DNA from 2 places in the Listeria sp. Marseille-Q6474 genome. Region 1 is predicted to be linked to the other one. Evidence: predicted binding sites of a transcription regulator. Region 1 holds the regulator's gene; the other holds the start of a gene.

What was found. The regulator NrdR, encoded in region 1, represses ribonucleotide reductase genes. The targets are predictions, from matches to a motif close to AACACNATATATNGTGTT.
Region 2: a site for NrdR is predicted at 5,641-5,658, ahead of nrdD (anaerobic ribonucleoside-triphosphate reductase). Genes of this name have one in related genera too.

What each region holds. Positions count from the first base shown of each region.
Region 1 is NZ_CAMPPS010000001.1:129,772-137,487, reverse strand. Features, by position in the region: gene thrS (threonine--tRNA ligase) at 1-129, opposite strand, end outside; T-box leader at 199-429, opposite strand; gene dnaI (primosomal protein DnaI) at 480-1,403, opposite strand; gene OC533_RS00665 (replication initiation and membrane attachment family protein) at 1,413-2,789, opposite strand; gene nrdR (transcriptional regulator NrdR) at 2,795-3,259, opposite strand; gene coaE (dephospho-CoA kinase) at 3,337-3,939, opposite strand; gene mutM (DNA-formamidopyrimidine glycosylase) at 3,956-4,777, opposite strand; gene polA (DNA polymerase I) at 4,801-7,428, opposite strand; gene icd (NADP-dependent isocitrate dehydrogenase) at 7,594-7,716, opposite strand, start outside.
Region 2 is NZ_CAMPPS010000001.1:1,394,674-1,402,389, reverse strand. Features, by position in the region: gene OC533_RS07060 (GNAT family N-acetyltransferase) at 26-529, shown strand; gene OC533_RS07055 (Crp/Fnr family transcriptional regulator) at 564-1,229, opposite strand; gene OC533_RS07050 (ComEC/Rec2 family competence protein) at 1,471-2,313, opposite strand; gene OC533_RS07045 (Cof-type HAD-IIB family hydrolase) at 2,330-3,151, opposite strand; gene OC533_RS07040 (Gfo/Idh/MocA family protein) at 3,268-4,239, shown strand; gene OC533_RS07035 (ABC transporter ATP-binding protein) at 4,280-5,380, opposite strand; gene nrdD (anaerobic ribonucleoside-triphosphate reductase) at 5,671-7,716, shown strand, end outside.

The DNA of each region.
Region 1 (7,716 bases):
TAATTCTCCGTTTAATTTACCTGCGAGTGCTTTCTTTTTTAGACCTGGGCTGATGGAAGCCGCGATGTCAGCTGTTGACACGCCTGGCTCAAATTCTTTTACAGCGCCGTCTGGAAATGTGATTTTCATACTAATCTCTCCTTTTCTTTTTTTAAATGTGGTTAGGAGGGCAAAATAAAAAACCCATCCCTCCTGTTGTCAAGGGACGAGTTTATGCTCGTGGTTCCACCCAAGATTCAGAAATAGCTAAAATCAACTACTTCACTCTTGTCGCCTGTAACGGAGCGATCCGTCTATTATTACTAGTAAAAAACGTTCCTAATAGAAGTTCCAAGGTGGTCCAAATTTAAGTTCCAATAGAAGGTTCCCAGCTAGCCCTTCCTCTCTATAATTTTCCGTTAAATTGGTTGTCCTTTTCATCACTTTGTTTTATATTACTTCACATTATAAGCCCGATGAGATATATTTGCAAGTACTTTTTAGAAGCGGCGATTTTTTCCTTCTAAGTTGACCTCTTTAGATAAATAACGCACCCGTTCCATGATTCGGCGAGCTTTTAGTTTTTCTTCAGTACCATTTTGAGCAAACATTAAATGATTCTCAAGTTGATCCATATTGTAATTAGACGAGAAGAATGTTGGTAATTCTTCTTGCATCCGGAATTGTAAAATCGCACCCAGCACTTCATCGCGTGTCCACGCTGTCATCGATTCTGCGCCAATATCATCAAGCATTAATACTTCGGTTTCTTTGGCAAACTGGATTTTTTCGCCAACAGTATTATCCGAAATAGACTGCTTCACTTCCCGCATAAATTCTGGTAAATAAACTAAAGTTGTCGAAATACCTTTTAAAGCTAACTCTTTTGCAAGTGCTCCAAGCAAGTAGGATTTTCCAGTCCCAAAACTACCATGAATAAATAACCCCTTCACACGCTCACCATTTTGAGGCGGATAGTTATTTAAAAATTGATAAGCTTCAACAAGCGCCAGTTTACGCGATTCTTCATCGGTATAAAAGTCAGCTAAATTAGCATCCACCACTTGTTTTGGCATGTAAAGCGAACGAATTCTCCGCTCGACAGCACGACGTTTATCTTCTTCAATTTTTTCTTTTGTTGGATAATAGGTGACAGTAATGAATTCCCCGTTAAGGACAAGTTTTGGAGCATAACCAGGCATTAATGTCTCTTCTTGCTCTGTGAATTTTTTATGTTGCGTCATAAATTCGTACAAATTAGACAAGTTTTGATTAATTAATTGTTCCGTAATATCTTCTTTATTTTCCTTGAAAAAATCTTGAATTGGTTGATAATGGAGAACTTGTTGTTTTAAACCTTGGTATTCTTTTTCAAAATCTCGCCCTTCAAAAAGCTGTCCTAATGTTCTTTCGATGTTATCCATATTCTTCACCTACCTTTTATTTAGTCGTTCTTTAATTTCACGAACTTGTTCTTCAAGCGTTTGTTTTTCTTTATCTGTCATTTTGTTTTCTGCTGGAGCAACTTGTTCTTTATCAAACCAATCCGGTAAAATTTCTTTTCTAGTGGATTTTTGGTAATTTCGATTGTAATTATTATTTTTCGGTGTGGCTGGTTCTTCTTGTAATCGTTTATATTTTTCGTGCTCTTGCCACGCGAGATCCATAGCTTCTTTTGCCGTTTTTACATTTTTTCGTTTCCAGTGGGCCGCGATAGTCATCATGTAATTTTTAGAAAGCTTCCGGTCTAGGCGAAGTAAAACATATTCAATTAGCACATTCATCACGGGAACCGGTAGATTTTGTTGATTCATGACTTCTTCTACGACGCGTAAATCGGTTTCTGCCGGGATCGCGCCGTCTGAAATATCCACTAATAATTGGAATGGCGTGATGCTCTCTAAATATACTTGAAGGGCTTCTTCATCATTTAAAGCTTCTTCTGGTTCTTTTTTTACAGGTGTTTCCTGCTTCATTTGTAATTTTGGTGGAGCGCCATTTTCAATCGTGTAGCCTTCGCGCACGATTTTTCGTAAATAAACGATGTCGATTTCGCCATTTGCATCAAGCGCACGATACAAATAACTCGGCATATCTTTTTCAGAAACTTGATAAATCCCGTGTAATTTTAAAATCGTTTGGCGCACTTCTTTTGTTATTTTTTCCCTGGCAATCATACCTGGTGAAAGTAAACTTAAGAATAAATTAAAGTCAAAACTCGCGTCATCAAATTCGATTTCTTTTGGCACGATTTTATCCACTAAAACCTGGCTAGATTCTGATGGAACTGCACTACTGCCACCTTTAAACGGCTCAAAAACATCTTGGAACGAACGAGTAATTTCACTGTATGTATCTGTTTCAAAAGTTTCATCTGCAAAAAAACGACGCAAACGCTGAAACTGCGCATTGCCAATTTTACTATATAAATAAATATTTAAAAGACCATCTGAAAAAAACTTTTCAGGCGATAACGGAGGTAAAATTTCGTAAATATAAAAGCGTTGGTCATTTTCTGTTTTTACATAACTTTTTAAAAGACCTAAGCCTTCTAGTTTCAATCGCGCCTCGAATAACGCTTTCAAACTAATATCAAGCATATTTAAAAGTTGGACGTGCGAATGCGCTTCTGACCACAGTCTGTTTTCTTCCACTTCTGTGAACAGGGTTTGGTATAAAGCAAGACATTCTGCCCCCATTAACGGTTGATACAACATCGTAATTATTTTTCTATCGGCACCTGTCAAAATCCCACTTGCCTTCACTTGATAGCTATCTACCGCCTGAAGCTCCATCCAAAATTCCGTCAATTTACTCACCTATCTTTATTTTTTTCCATCAAATCTTTTAGTTCTTCTACAAACACACTAATATCTTTAAATTGGCGATAAACCGATGCAAAGCGCACGTATGCAACTTCATCAAGACTCGCTAATTTATTCATTACTTTTTCACCGATTAAATCAGAAGCGATTTCGCTGTCACCAATGTTTCTTAGTTCACGCTCTACTTCATTCACGATTTCTTCAATTTGTTCCGCACTAACTGGGCGTTTCTCACAAGCTCTTATTAAACCACGTCTTACTTTTTCACGAGCAAATTCTTCTCTTGCCCCGTCTTTTTTCACAACTATTAAAGGACTCTCTTCTACCTTTTCAAAAGTAGTAAAACGGAATCCGCATTTTTCACATTCACGCCTTCTTCGGATGGAGTTACCATCGTCTGCCGGTCTTGAGTCTACAACACGCGTGCCATTATATTTACAAGTAGGACATCTCACAAAAAATCACTCCTATCTCTAGCATTCTTTATCTGTTTATTTGTATGCCTCATTATACCATGTGAAAGTAAGGGTGGCTATTTGTTATTAACAAAACGCTCGATAAATGTAAGGACTTGCTTTTGTGTTTTTTCAAGTGACTCATTATTATCTATCACAAAATCGGCTTTTTTCGCCTTTTCATCAATTCCCATTTGGCTATTAATTCTTGCTAATGCCTCTTCTTTAGTTAGGTTATTTCGTTCCATTAAACGCTTTAACTCTGTTTCCGGTGTCGTCCAAACCACGATAATTTGATCCACTAATGACTCTAAATGACTTTCAAAAAGTAGCGGAATATCAAAAAATACAACTTTTTCTCCTGCTTCAAAAAAGCGTTCTCTTTCATTCAACATATAGTCTTTCACGCGAGGATGGGTAATTTCATTTAATTTCTCCCGTTTTTCTTTATCTTGAAAAATAATTTCTCCTAATTTAGCCCGGTTTAAAGTACCGTCTTCAAGTAAAATGTCTTTTCCAAAGTATGCAACAATTTCCGCTAGGCCATCTGTTCCTTTTTCAACTACTTTTCTAGCTGCAACATCAGCATCAACTAGCGGAATTCCAGCTTGCTGAATCAGGTTACTCACAGTTGACTTTCCTGTTGCCACACTTCCTGTTAATCCAATTGTTTTACCCATGATTTCAGCTCGCTTTCTATTTTTGACAGTGCGGGCAAAAATGCGTCCCGCGTCCATTTAGTTTAATTTTTTCAATGGGTGTCCCGCAAATAACGCACGGTTCCCCAGTTTTTCCGTACACTTTTAATTTATCTTGATATTGTCCTAGTTTACCTTGTGAATTCACGTAAGTTCTAACAGTGGAACCACCAAGGGCAACTGCTTCAGTCATGATACTTTTTGTCGCTTCAAATATGCGATTAATTTCTTTATCAGATAGCGAGTTGGCGGCTCTCTCTGGATGCACTTTTGCTTCAAAACAAATTTCATCCGCATAAATATTCCCAACACCAGCAACTAATTTTTGATCAAGTAAGGCTGTTTTGATAGCTCTACTTGTTTTTTTTACTCCAGTTGCAAAATCAGCTAATGTAAATGCAGGTGTTAAAGGTTCTGGACCTAGTTTTTTTATCGATTTTGTTTCTGACTCGCCGTATTTATTTGTCACTTCCATCGTCCCAAATTTCCGCACATCTAAAAAGCGCAATTCGGTATGATCTTCAAAATGAAAAATTATATGCGTGTGCTTAGTAACTTCCTCGTTCTCATCCATTAAACGGAATTTACCTTCCATACGCAAATGGGATAAAATCGTACAATTTGTTAAGTCAAATAGTAAAAATTTGCCGCGACGACGCACTGCTTCTATTTCTTGCCCGACAAGCATATGGACAAACTCGTCGGGTGGTGTTGCTACTATCATTTTGGGAACGCGGACAATCACTTGATCTATTTTTTTACCTGGGACTAATTCTTGTAATGTTGCGCGGACATTTTCTACTTCCGGCATTTCTGGCATATATAAACTCCCCGTTTCTCTATTTATTTCGCATCATACCAAGTGTCGCCAAATGCGCTATCAACTTTAAGTGGCACAGAAAGTTCTACCGCATTTTCCATTACATCAGGTACAATCTCTTCTAATTTTGCAATTTCTGCTTCAGGTGCTTCAAAGATAAGCTCATCGTGCACTTGAAGTAACAATTTTGCTTCTAAATTCTCAGATTTTAAGCGTTCGCTCATGAGAATCATTGCTTTTTTTATAATATCCGCGGCACTACCTTGAATAGGTGTATTCATTGCCGTTCTTTCCGCAAATCCTCTTACATTGAAATTGCGGCTGACGATTTCCGGAATATAACGACGACGATGTAAAATAGTCTCTACATAGCCTTTTTCTTTCGCAAAACGAACAATATCTTGCATATATTCTTTTACAGCTGGATAACTCACAAAGTAACGATCAATAAAGTCTTTCGCTTCTTTTCTCGTGATACCAAGGTTTTGAGAAAGCCCATAATCACTAATGCCGTATACAATTCCAAAGTTTACTGCTTTGGCTTGACGACGCATTAAAGAATCAACTTCATCTTGTTCTACATGGAAAACATCCATCGCTGTTTTTGTATGAATATCATAGTCGTGTTTAAACGCATAAATTAAATTCTCGTCTTCAGAAATATGCGCTAAAACACGCAATTCTACTTGGGAGTAATCGGCGGAAAACATTTTCCAACCAGGTTTACTTGGTACGAAAACTTGTCTGATTTTCCGGCCTTCTTCAAGTCGAATCGGGATGTTTTGTAAGTTCGGATCTACAGAGCTTAAACGTCCAGTTTGAGTTAACGTTTGGTTGAAACGCGTGTGTACTTTATGCGTTTCTTTGTCAGTTACTTTAAGCAAGCCTTCAATGTAGGTAGATTGAATTTTACCAAGTTGACGATATAATAAAATTTCATCAATAATCGCATGTTTTCCTGATAAGCTCTCTAGTACATCCGCTGCGGTTGAATAACCAGTTTTGGTTTTTTTCACTGGAGGAAGTTCTAGTTTTTCAAATAAAATGACACCTAATTGTTTTGGTGAATTGATGTTAAATTCTTCGCCAGCTAGTGAATGAATCGATTCTTCTAATGTTTTCAATCTACCAGCTAATTCTACTTTCATATTTTCTAAGCGTTTTGTATCTACGCTAACTCCTTGCATTTCCATTTGAGCCAAGACAAATGACAGTGGTAACTCTAAATCTTCCATCAAAGCTAATTGCTCATTTTCCTCTAAATCATCTACTAATCTTTTCTCTAGTTCAGCAATTGCTACTGCTTTTCTGGCTAAGTGGGCAGCAACAATGTTCTCTTCCGGCGTGCTTCGTTTAGCACCTTTTCCATAAATTGCTTCGTCTGTTTCTACTTCTGTATAATCATGTCTCACAGCAACACTTGTAAAGTCATCAATGGAATCTGATGGATTTAGTAAATAAGAAGCTAACATAATATCAAAAGTGACACCTTTTATAGCAAAACCAATTCGGTTCATCGCTACCATTGTTTTTTTCGCATCATAAACGACTTTTATTTCGTCACTTTCCACCCAATTACGGAAAACCACACTTTTTTCTGCAGTTTCCTTCGTAAAGAAGTAAGTTCCTTGGCTAGAATGAACAGTTAATCCAATAAAGTTTGCGGTATGATAATTATCATTTTCCAGTTCCACATAAAGCGCGGTTTTCCCGCCAAAGTGTTGTTCTTTTAATTCGGTTACTATTTCAAAAGATAGTTCTTTTAATTCTTTTGCTTCTTCCGCTGTATCTCCTTCGATGTTTTTCAAAAGTGTTGTGAAGTTCATTTCTTTTAATAGTGGGATGACTTTTTCTGTTTGATAGCCATCATATTTCGTACTTTCGACTGTACATTCAATTGGTGAATCTACATTGATTGTCGCAAGTTCTTTACTTAAAATAGCTAATTCTTTATTTTCTAGTACTTTTTCTTTTAATTTTTTACCTGAAATTTCTTCAGCATGTTCAAGGACACTTTCAACTGTACCACCAAATTCATGCAAAAGTTTCAAGGCTGTTTTTTCACCTACGCCAGGAATGCCGGGAATATTATCAGATGAATCTCCCATTAAACCTTTCATATCAATGATTTGCGATGGTGTTAGGTCATATTTTTCTTTTAAGGTTTCTGGAGTGTTTGTTTCCATATCAGCTATACCTTTTTTAGTAATATAAACAGTGGTTTTCCGAGAAGCAAGTTGAGTTAAATCGCGGTCTCCTGTTATAATAGCGACTTCCATTCCGTCTGCTTCTGCTTTTTTTGTTAACGTCCCGATAATATCATCGGCCTCGTAGTTAGCAAGTTCATATTGCGGGATATCGTAAGCTGTTAAGAGCTCTCGGATAAATGGAAATTGCTCGGATAATTCACTTGGCGTTTTTTGGCGACCACCTTTATATCCTTTAAATGTAGTGTGGCGGAAGGTTGTTTTTCCTGCATCAAAAGCAACGAGCACATGGCTAGGCTTTTCTTTTTCAAGTACGTTCATCAGCATCATTGCAAATCCGTACACCGCATTTGTATATACACCTTTATCATTATTTAAGAGCGGCAACGCATAAAACGCGCGGTTCGCAATACTATTTCCATCAATTAATACTAATTTATTCACAGGGATATCCTCCTCGATATTATCATTCACTTGTGTCTATTTTACCATAGGAACATAAAAACAAACCACTTATCCGAATGGGATTAAATGGTTTGTTTAAAATACGTACATTTCCTTTATAAAAAGATATTACGAACTAGTTTTATCGTTTAAAATTGACTTATTTTAGAAGTTTTTGATTAACTCATCCGCAAATTCCGAACATTTAACTTCTGTAGCTCCATCCATTAATCTAGCGAAATCATATGTTACGGTTTTTGCAGCGATAGTTTTTTCCATAGAGTGGTT
Region 2 (7,716 bases), 1.3 Mb from region 1:
CTTGATAAAAGAAAAGAGTGAAATAATGAAACGTAATTATCATGTGAAATTTTTAAATGAAAAAGATGTAGAACTTGCAGAGGCAGTTTGCGCGGCATCAGAAGATTATTATTTAATTGAACAAAATAAACCCGCATCAAAAAGCGATGCATTAAAAATTATCACAGAAATTCCAGACGGGAAAACAAGATTCGATAAATTTATACTGGCGGTATTGGATGAAAATGAAAAACCAATCGGCTTAGTAGATATTGTTTCTGATTATCCGAGAAAAGGTCGCTGGTTTATTGGCCTATTATTATTAACACCAGACGCTCGTGGCAATGGCCTTGGAAAAGTACTTCACCAAACTATTAAAGAATGGGCAAATGATGGTGGAGCCGATTCCTTAGCACTTGGAGTTCTAGCTGAAAATGAAAAAGGACGCGGATTTTTCGAACATCTAGGTTATTCGAAACAAGAAACGAAACAAGCGACATATGGTGGAAAAGAGCAAGAAGTTGATATTTACACTATTGATATTAAATAAAAAAGGATGCAGCGTATATGCTGCATCCTTTTCCTTATCTTATAGCATCATTATTTCTTTCTAGAAGTGCTTCCATATTAACATGCCATTGTAGTTTTACTTTTGAAATAATACCAGCTTCTTTTAATTCTTTTAATTGAGAATAGAAAAATGCTTTTGAAAGCGTACAGTAGTTTTTAATAACGGTTGTGCTGACTGCTTTAGGGATTATCGCTACGCCGTCTTCAGGTTGTATATCCAGGATTTTAATAAGCATTTCAAAAACAAAAGCTAATTGGTCTTTTTTATCACGATATTGTAGAAGTGATTTGTAATAGCCGTGTTTAGCAATAGATCGCATAATTGTATACTGGAAGCCAAAGTTTTCAGGGAATAGGGAAAGAGAATACTCAATGTCTTTTTTCTTGTAGATGATGATTTCGCATTCTGTTAAAGTTTGGTACGTCAAAACAAGAGGTCTATTTTGGAAAATGGTGTAGTAACCCATGAAAAAATTAGAAGTAAATATAGAATAAATTTTATCATTGTCAAAATCGATATATCCTGCTAATATACCGGATTTTAATAAATAAACGCAGTCTTTATTTTCGAGAACTAAATCATTTAGTACCGTGTGTTCTGGTATAGTAATGCTGTTGGATTTTAAATTGTACTGTTCCATCATTGTAACAAATTCTTTGTGATTAAATGGATAGGCCATCTTTTATTTCGTCTCCTTCAGGTTCAGTTGTATGTACACAAGTATATTGTATCATCGTACAAGTGAATAAAGGTACTAAAAAAAGACCCTTTAAATAGCTTGTCTTATGCAATTACCCGTTTGTGAGAAAAGTAATCGTAATATTTTTGCCACATTTGTGAGGTAAAACGTCTAAAAAAATAAATAACAGCAAAGAGCTAGGAATAACAGCAGTTGTGCATTCCTAGCTCTTTTAAATAATTTATTTTCCTATTGTATAATTAGCGCCATTACCAGTAACAACGATGGTTTTGTTGCGGTCTGTCCGGTAAACTTTTGCTTTTGCTTTGGTTAATGTGGTAACCGTTTGCGAGGTAGGGTGGCCGTAGCCGTTTTTACCAACGCTTATTATCGCATATTTTGGTTTTACAACATTGACGAAAGCTTTACTAGTAGCTGTTTTTGAGCCTTGAGTGCTTACTTTTAACACGTCAGCTCGTAAAGTTTTCTTCGCTTTTATCATATCTGTTTCTGCTTTTGTTTGAGCATCTCCAGTGAGAAGAAAGGTATTTTTTTTATAAGTTAGGTGAAGGACAGCGCTCCAATTATTGCGATCTGTTTTTCCGTATGTTTTTACAGGACCTACAAATTGTGCGTTTACACCTTTAATTGGTAATTTCACACCAGCTTTTGCCGTTTTGATTGGTAGTTTCTTCTTTTTAGCTGTATTGACAAAATCTTTGTAAGCAGCTGTTGTGTTTGTGGAGTTTGGCGCATAGAGGCTCTTGACTTTAATGCTATTCATCACTTCGGGCAGACCGCCAATATTATCTGCATCTGGGTGAGAAGCAACCATGACTTCAATATCTTTTACTTTTAATTTCTTCAAATAGTTAACTACAATCTTCCCTTTTCCTTTGTTGCCGGCATCGATTAAAATATCTTCGCCACTAGGAGCCTTGATGTAAATGGCATCCCCTTGACCAACATCAATGAAATGCACTTTTATTGTTGGTGTTGCGGCTTCGGCTTGAATGGAGCTTGGTACCGAAATCCCAGCTACTAAAGCTAACACTAGAAACAACTTTAAAATCCCTTTTTTCATCCCTTTTCCTCTTTTCCTATGAAATGAATTCTTTTAGAAATTTGTAAACCCCGTCTGCTTCATTCGTGTCTGTAAGTTGATTTGCTGCTGCTTTGACATTATCGCTTGCGTTAGCCATTGCAACACCAGTTCCTGCATATTGTAGCATGCCAATATCATTTTCACCATCACCAAATGTGATAATTCTTTCTCTAGGAATACCGTAATATTTTCCAAGCGCTTCCACAGCAGTTTTTTTGTCAGAATTAGCAGGGAGAATCTCTAAATTATTATGGTGAGAGGAAAGTACGCGAATTCCATTTGCTTGATTTAACGCTTGACGCACATCGGCTAGTCGAGACGTATCGTCCTCTGAAACTACGATGGCGTTTAAAAATTGATTCATGTTTTCATCAAAAACATGCGAATCATTAATAGAAACGAGTGAAAAACTATTATGTCCAGTATCGAGTCGGCTTTTATCAGCAAGCTCTCGGAAAAACTCAGGTGGTTCTTTTGTGTAGAATAATGTATTTGTAGAGAAGAAAAATAGTGGTAAATCAAAATCGCGCATAATATCATATGTTTCACGAATGGCTTTTTCTTCTAAAGTGGTTTTAAGAAACTCTTCGTCACGAATGGCTGCATAAGAACCATTGGATGCAATAACATGACCAGACTTACTAACTTGAAAACCTACTTCACGTGCGGAACGATACATCCGTCCAGTAGAAATTGAAAAAATATGACCGTCATTTTCTAAAGTTTGGATTAAATCACGTGTTTTTTCAGAAACAGTCTGATCTTGGCGCAGTAGTGTACCATCAATATCCGAACAAATTAAATATTTATTAGTCAAATAAAATCATCCTTTTTAGTTAATAACATAAGTATACCATGTGCGAATCGGAATAGTTATATATGATACAATAGTTTTTGACAAGTTCGAAAATAAATATTTGGGGGAATTCCACGATGAAAAAGCTTAACTGGGCAATTCTTGGACCAGGTTCGATTGCGCACCAATTTGCGGAAGGGATGCAAGGGTTAAATCGCGAAATCTATGCAGTAGGAGCAAGAAGTTTAGAGAAGGGACAAGTTTTTGCAAATCAATACGGGATTGAAAATGTATACGATGATTTTGATGCGATGCTTGCTGATCCTATGATTGATGTAGTGTATATTGCTACACCTCATTCTAACCACTACGAATTTATTATGAAAAGTTTACATAATGGGAAACATGTTTTAGCAGAAAAAGCGATTACTGTGAGCAGTGTGGAACTGAATGAAATAAATGCATTAGCTAAGGAAAAAGGGCTGATTGTTAAGGAAGCCATGACGATTTTCCATATGCCGCTTTATAAGAAATTACGAGAAATAGTTGATTCAGGCGTAATTGGTAAACTTAAAATTATCCAAGTAGCTTTCGGCAGTGCTAAGGAAAAGGATCCGAAAAATCGTTTCTATAATATGGATTTAGCTGGTGGGGCATTACTTGATATTGGTACATATGCATTGAGTTTCGCGCGTTACTTTTTAAGCGCGGCACCTGATGAAGTATTAACGACGATGAAGAAATTTGAGACGGGCGTAGACGAACAATCAGGTATTTTACTGAAGAACAAAGAAGAAGAGTTGGCCGTAGTGTCGCTTTCTTTCCGAGCTAAAGTACCAAAACGCGGTGTTATAGCTTGTGAAGAAGGATTTATCACTGTAGATGAGTATCCGCGGGCAGACCGAGCAACGGTTACTTACACTGCGACAGGAAACGTAGAAGAAATCGAAGCGGGTGAAACAGATAAAGCATTAGAATATGAAATTACAGCAATGGAAGAAAGTATTGCAACTGGAGAAAATACAACCTATCAATTAACGAATGATGTTATCGCGATTATGAGTGATGTTAGGTCGCAGTGGGGAATTAAATTTCCTTTTGAAAAATAAGAAAATCCCCGCCATATGTGGCGGGGGTTTTTTAAGTATATTAGTCAGTTAAGTTATCTTCTGTTTCTGGGTCAAAGAAGTGAGATTTAGACATTTCAAATGCTAAAGTTAATACTTCATTTGGTTGGTGTTCAGAGCGAGCATCAACACGAGCTACGAATTCGTGTGTACCAACGCGGCTATGAAGCATGAATTCAGCACCAGTAAGCTCGGCAACAATAGTAGTCGCTTTGAAAGTGTAACCTGGGTTTGCTTCAATAACGATTGGTTCATCATGAATGTCTTCTGGACGAATACCGAAAACGATTTCTTTACCGTCAAATCCTCTGTCTTTAAGAAGTTTAAGTTTACCTTCTGGAACAGCGATAGTGAAATCATCACCGATAAAGTTAGAACCTTCTAAACGACCTTTGAAGAAGTTCATTGCGGGGCTACCAATAAAGCCGGCTACGAACATATTCACTGGGTGATCGTAAACTTGTTTTGGTGAACCAACTTGTTGGATTACACCGTCTTTCATGATAACGATACGAGTTGCCATTGTCATTGCTTCTGTTTGGTCATGGGTAACGTAAATCATGGTAGTATCTAATTGTTGGTGAAGTTTTGTGATTTCCGCACGCATTTGCACACGTAATTTCGCATCCAAGTTGGAAAGTGGTTCATCCATTAGGAAGACTTTTGCGTCACGAACGATTGCACGACCTAGAGCAACACGTTGACGTTGACCACCGGAAAGTGCACTTGGTTTACGTTTTAAGTATTCAGTTAAGCCGAGAATATTTGCTGCATGCTCAACACGTTTTTTAATTTCGTCTTTTGGCATTTTACGAAGTTTTAAACCGAATGCCATATTATCATATACAGTCATATGTGGATATAATGCGTAGTTTTGGAATACCATTGCGATGTCGCGGTCTTTTGGCGCAACATTGTTCATTACTTTACCATCAATAGATAGTTCGCCTTTAGAAATTTCTTCTAATCCAGCAATCATACGTAAAGTTGTAGATTTACCACAACCTGATGGTCCTACAAAAACGATGAACTCTTTGTCATCGATTTCTAAATTAAAGTCAGATACCGCAGTTACTTTGTTATCGTATATTTTATAAATATGTTCTAATGATAATTGTGCCAACTTACTTCGCCTCTTTCTATTTTTTAACTTGTGTTTATTGTATATGAAAACGCTTTACAAAAACTATGGCAATTTGCACAAAGAAAAAATTCATCTGTTGGGCAACTTGCATAAGTAGCAAAAAAATAAAAAGAAGTAAAGTGACAAAAGACCTTTTATGTGAAAGATTTTTCATGGCTTTTAATTCTTTAGTCCCAATTCAAAAAAATCCCCAGATATCATTACAAAAAAACTTTATCTTGTGTTATATTATTATAGCAGACACAATATATAGTTAGTGGGGGATTATCATGTACGTGGAACAACTTAATGAACAAATGGTGATAAAAAGGGATGGCCGCAAAGCAAACTTTGATTTAATTAAAATTCGTAATGCCGTTGAAGCATCCATGAAAGCAATTGAATTAGAGGACGAAACTTTTTTAGAAGAGATTTTGCTTGAGGTTGTAAGTGAATTACCTAACAAGACAGATATGACCATCGATGAAATCCAGCAATGCGTCGAAAACACTTTAATGAAATCGACGTATCCTGATGTAGCGAGGGCTTACATAGAGTATCGTCACGACCGGGATCACGAGCGCGAAAACATCACAGATATGCACAAAAGCGTAGAAAAATTACTACAAAAAGATAAAACAGTAGTGAACGAAAATGCAAATAAAGATGCGACTGTTTTCAATACACAACGCGATTTGACAGCAGGAGCCGTAGCAAAAAGCTATGCCTTAAAATACATGCTACCAAAACACGTATCGAACGCTCATTTAAAAGGGGAAATTCATTTTCACGATTTAGACTACAGTCCATACCATGCGATGACAAACTGTTGTTTAATCGACATCGAAGGAATGTTATCAAAAGGATTTACGATTGGTAATGCCAACGTAGAAAGCCCGAAATCAATCCAAACAGCTACAGCACAAATTGCTCAAATCATCGCAAACGTAGCAAGTTCACAGTACGGCGGCTGCTCAGTTGACCGCATTGATGAAGTATTATCCGTTTACGCTCGCTTAAACTTTGAAAAACACAAAAAAGATGCGGCTGAATGGGTCGTTCCAGAAAAACAAGAAGGTTACGCAGCGGAAAAAACACGCAAAGATATTTACGATGCAATGCAAAGCTTAGAATATGAAATCAATACATTATATACAAGTAATGGCCAAACTCCATTCGTCACACTAGGCTTCGGTCTTGGGGAAGATTGGTTTGCTCGCGAAATTCAAAAAGCAATCTTAAAAGTGCGTATTGGCGGCGTTGGTAAAGATAAACATACTGCCATTTTCCCGAAATTAGTATTTTCGATTCGTCGTGGAACTAATTTAAATGCGGAAGATCCTAACTATGACATCAAACAATTAGCGCTGGAATGTTCCTCAAAACGGATGTATCCAGATGTACTTAACTACGATTCCCTCGTTCGTTTAACAGGCGATTTCAAAGTACCAATGGGTTGCCGTTCATTTTTACCAGCTTGGAAGAACGAAAACGGGGAACATGTTAACGCGGGACGAAACAATCTTGGGGTTGTAACGCTTAATATTCCGCGAATCGCCATTCAAAGTGGCGGAGACAAAGAACGTTTCTGGGAAATTTTCCACGAACGTATGAAAACAGTCAAAGATGCGCTACTTTTCCGTTTAAATCGTGTTCGTCAAGCTCGTCCAGAAAACGCGCCAATTCTTTATAAATATGGAGCTTTTGGCAAACGACTACAAGACGGTGAAAATGTAGATCAACTGTTCAATAAAGAACGTTCTACTATTTCTATCGGCTATATCGGTCTTTACGAAGCTGCAACTGTATTTTATGGCGGCGAATGGGAAGGCGACAAAGAAGCAAAAAACTTCACGCTTGATATTGTGAAAGAACTAAAAGCCTATGCTGATAATTGGAAAGATGAATATGGCTACTGGTTTAGCGTATATTCGACTCCAAGTGAAAGCTTAACGGACCGTTTCAACCGTTTAGACAAAGAAAAATATGGCGTAATTAAAGACATTACAGATAAAGACTATTATCAAAACTCGTTCCATTATGATGTTCGTAAAAAAATCACACCATTTGAAAAAATCGATTTTGAAAAAGATTATCCAGAATTTTGCTCTGGCGGATTCATTCATTATTGTGAGTATCCAAAAATGGTTCACAATACGAAAGCACTTGAGGCTGTATGGGATTACTCCTATGATCGTGTAGCTTACCTTGGTACAAATACACCAATTGATAAATGTTACGAATGTGATTTTGAAGGTGAATTTGTTCCTACAGAAGAAGGCTTTAAATGCCCAAGCTGTGGAAACACTGATCCTGAAAAAGCAGATGTTGTAAAA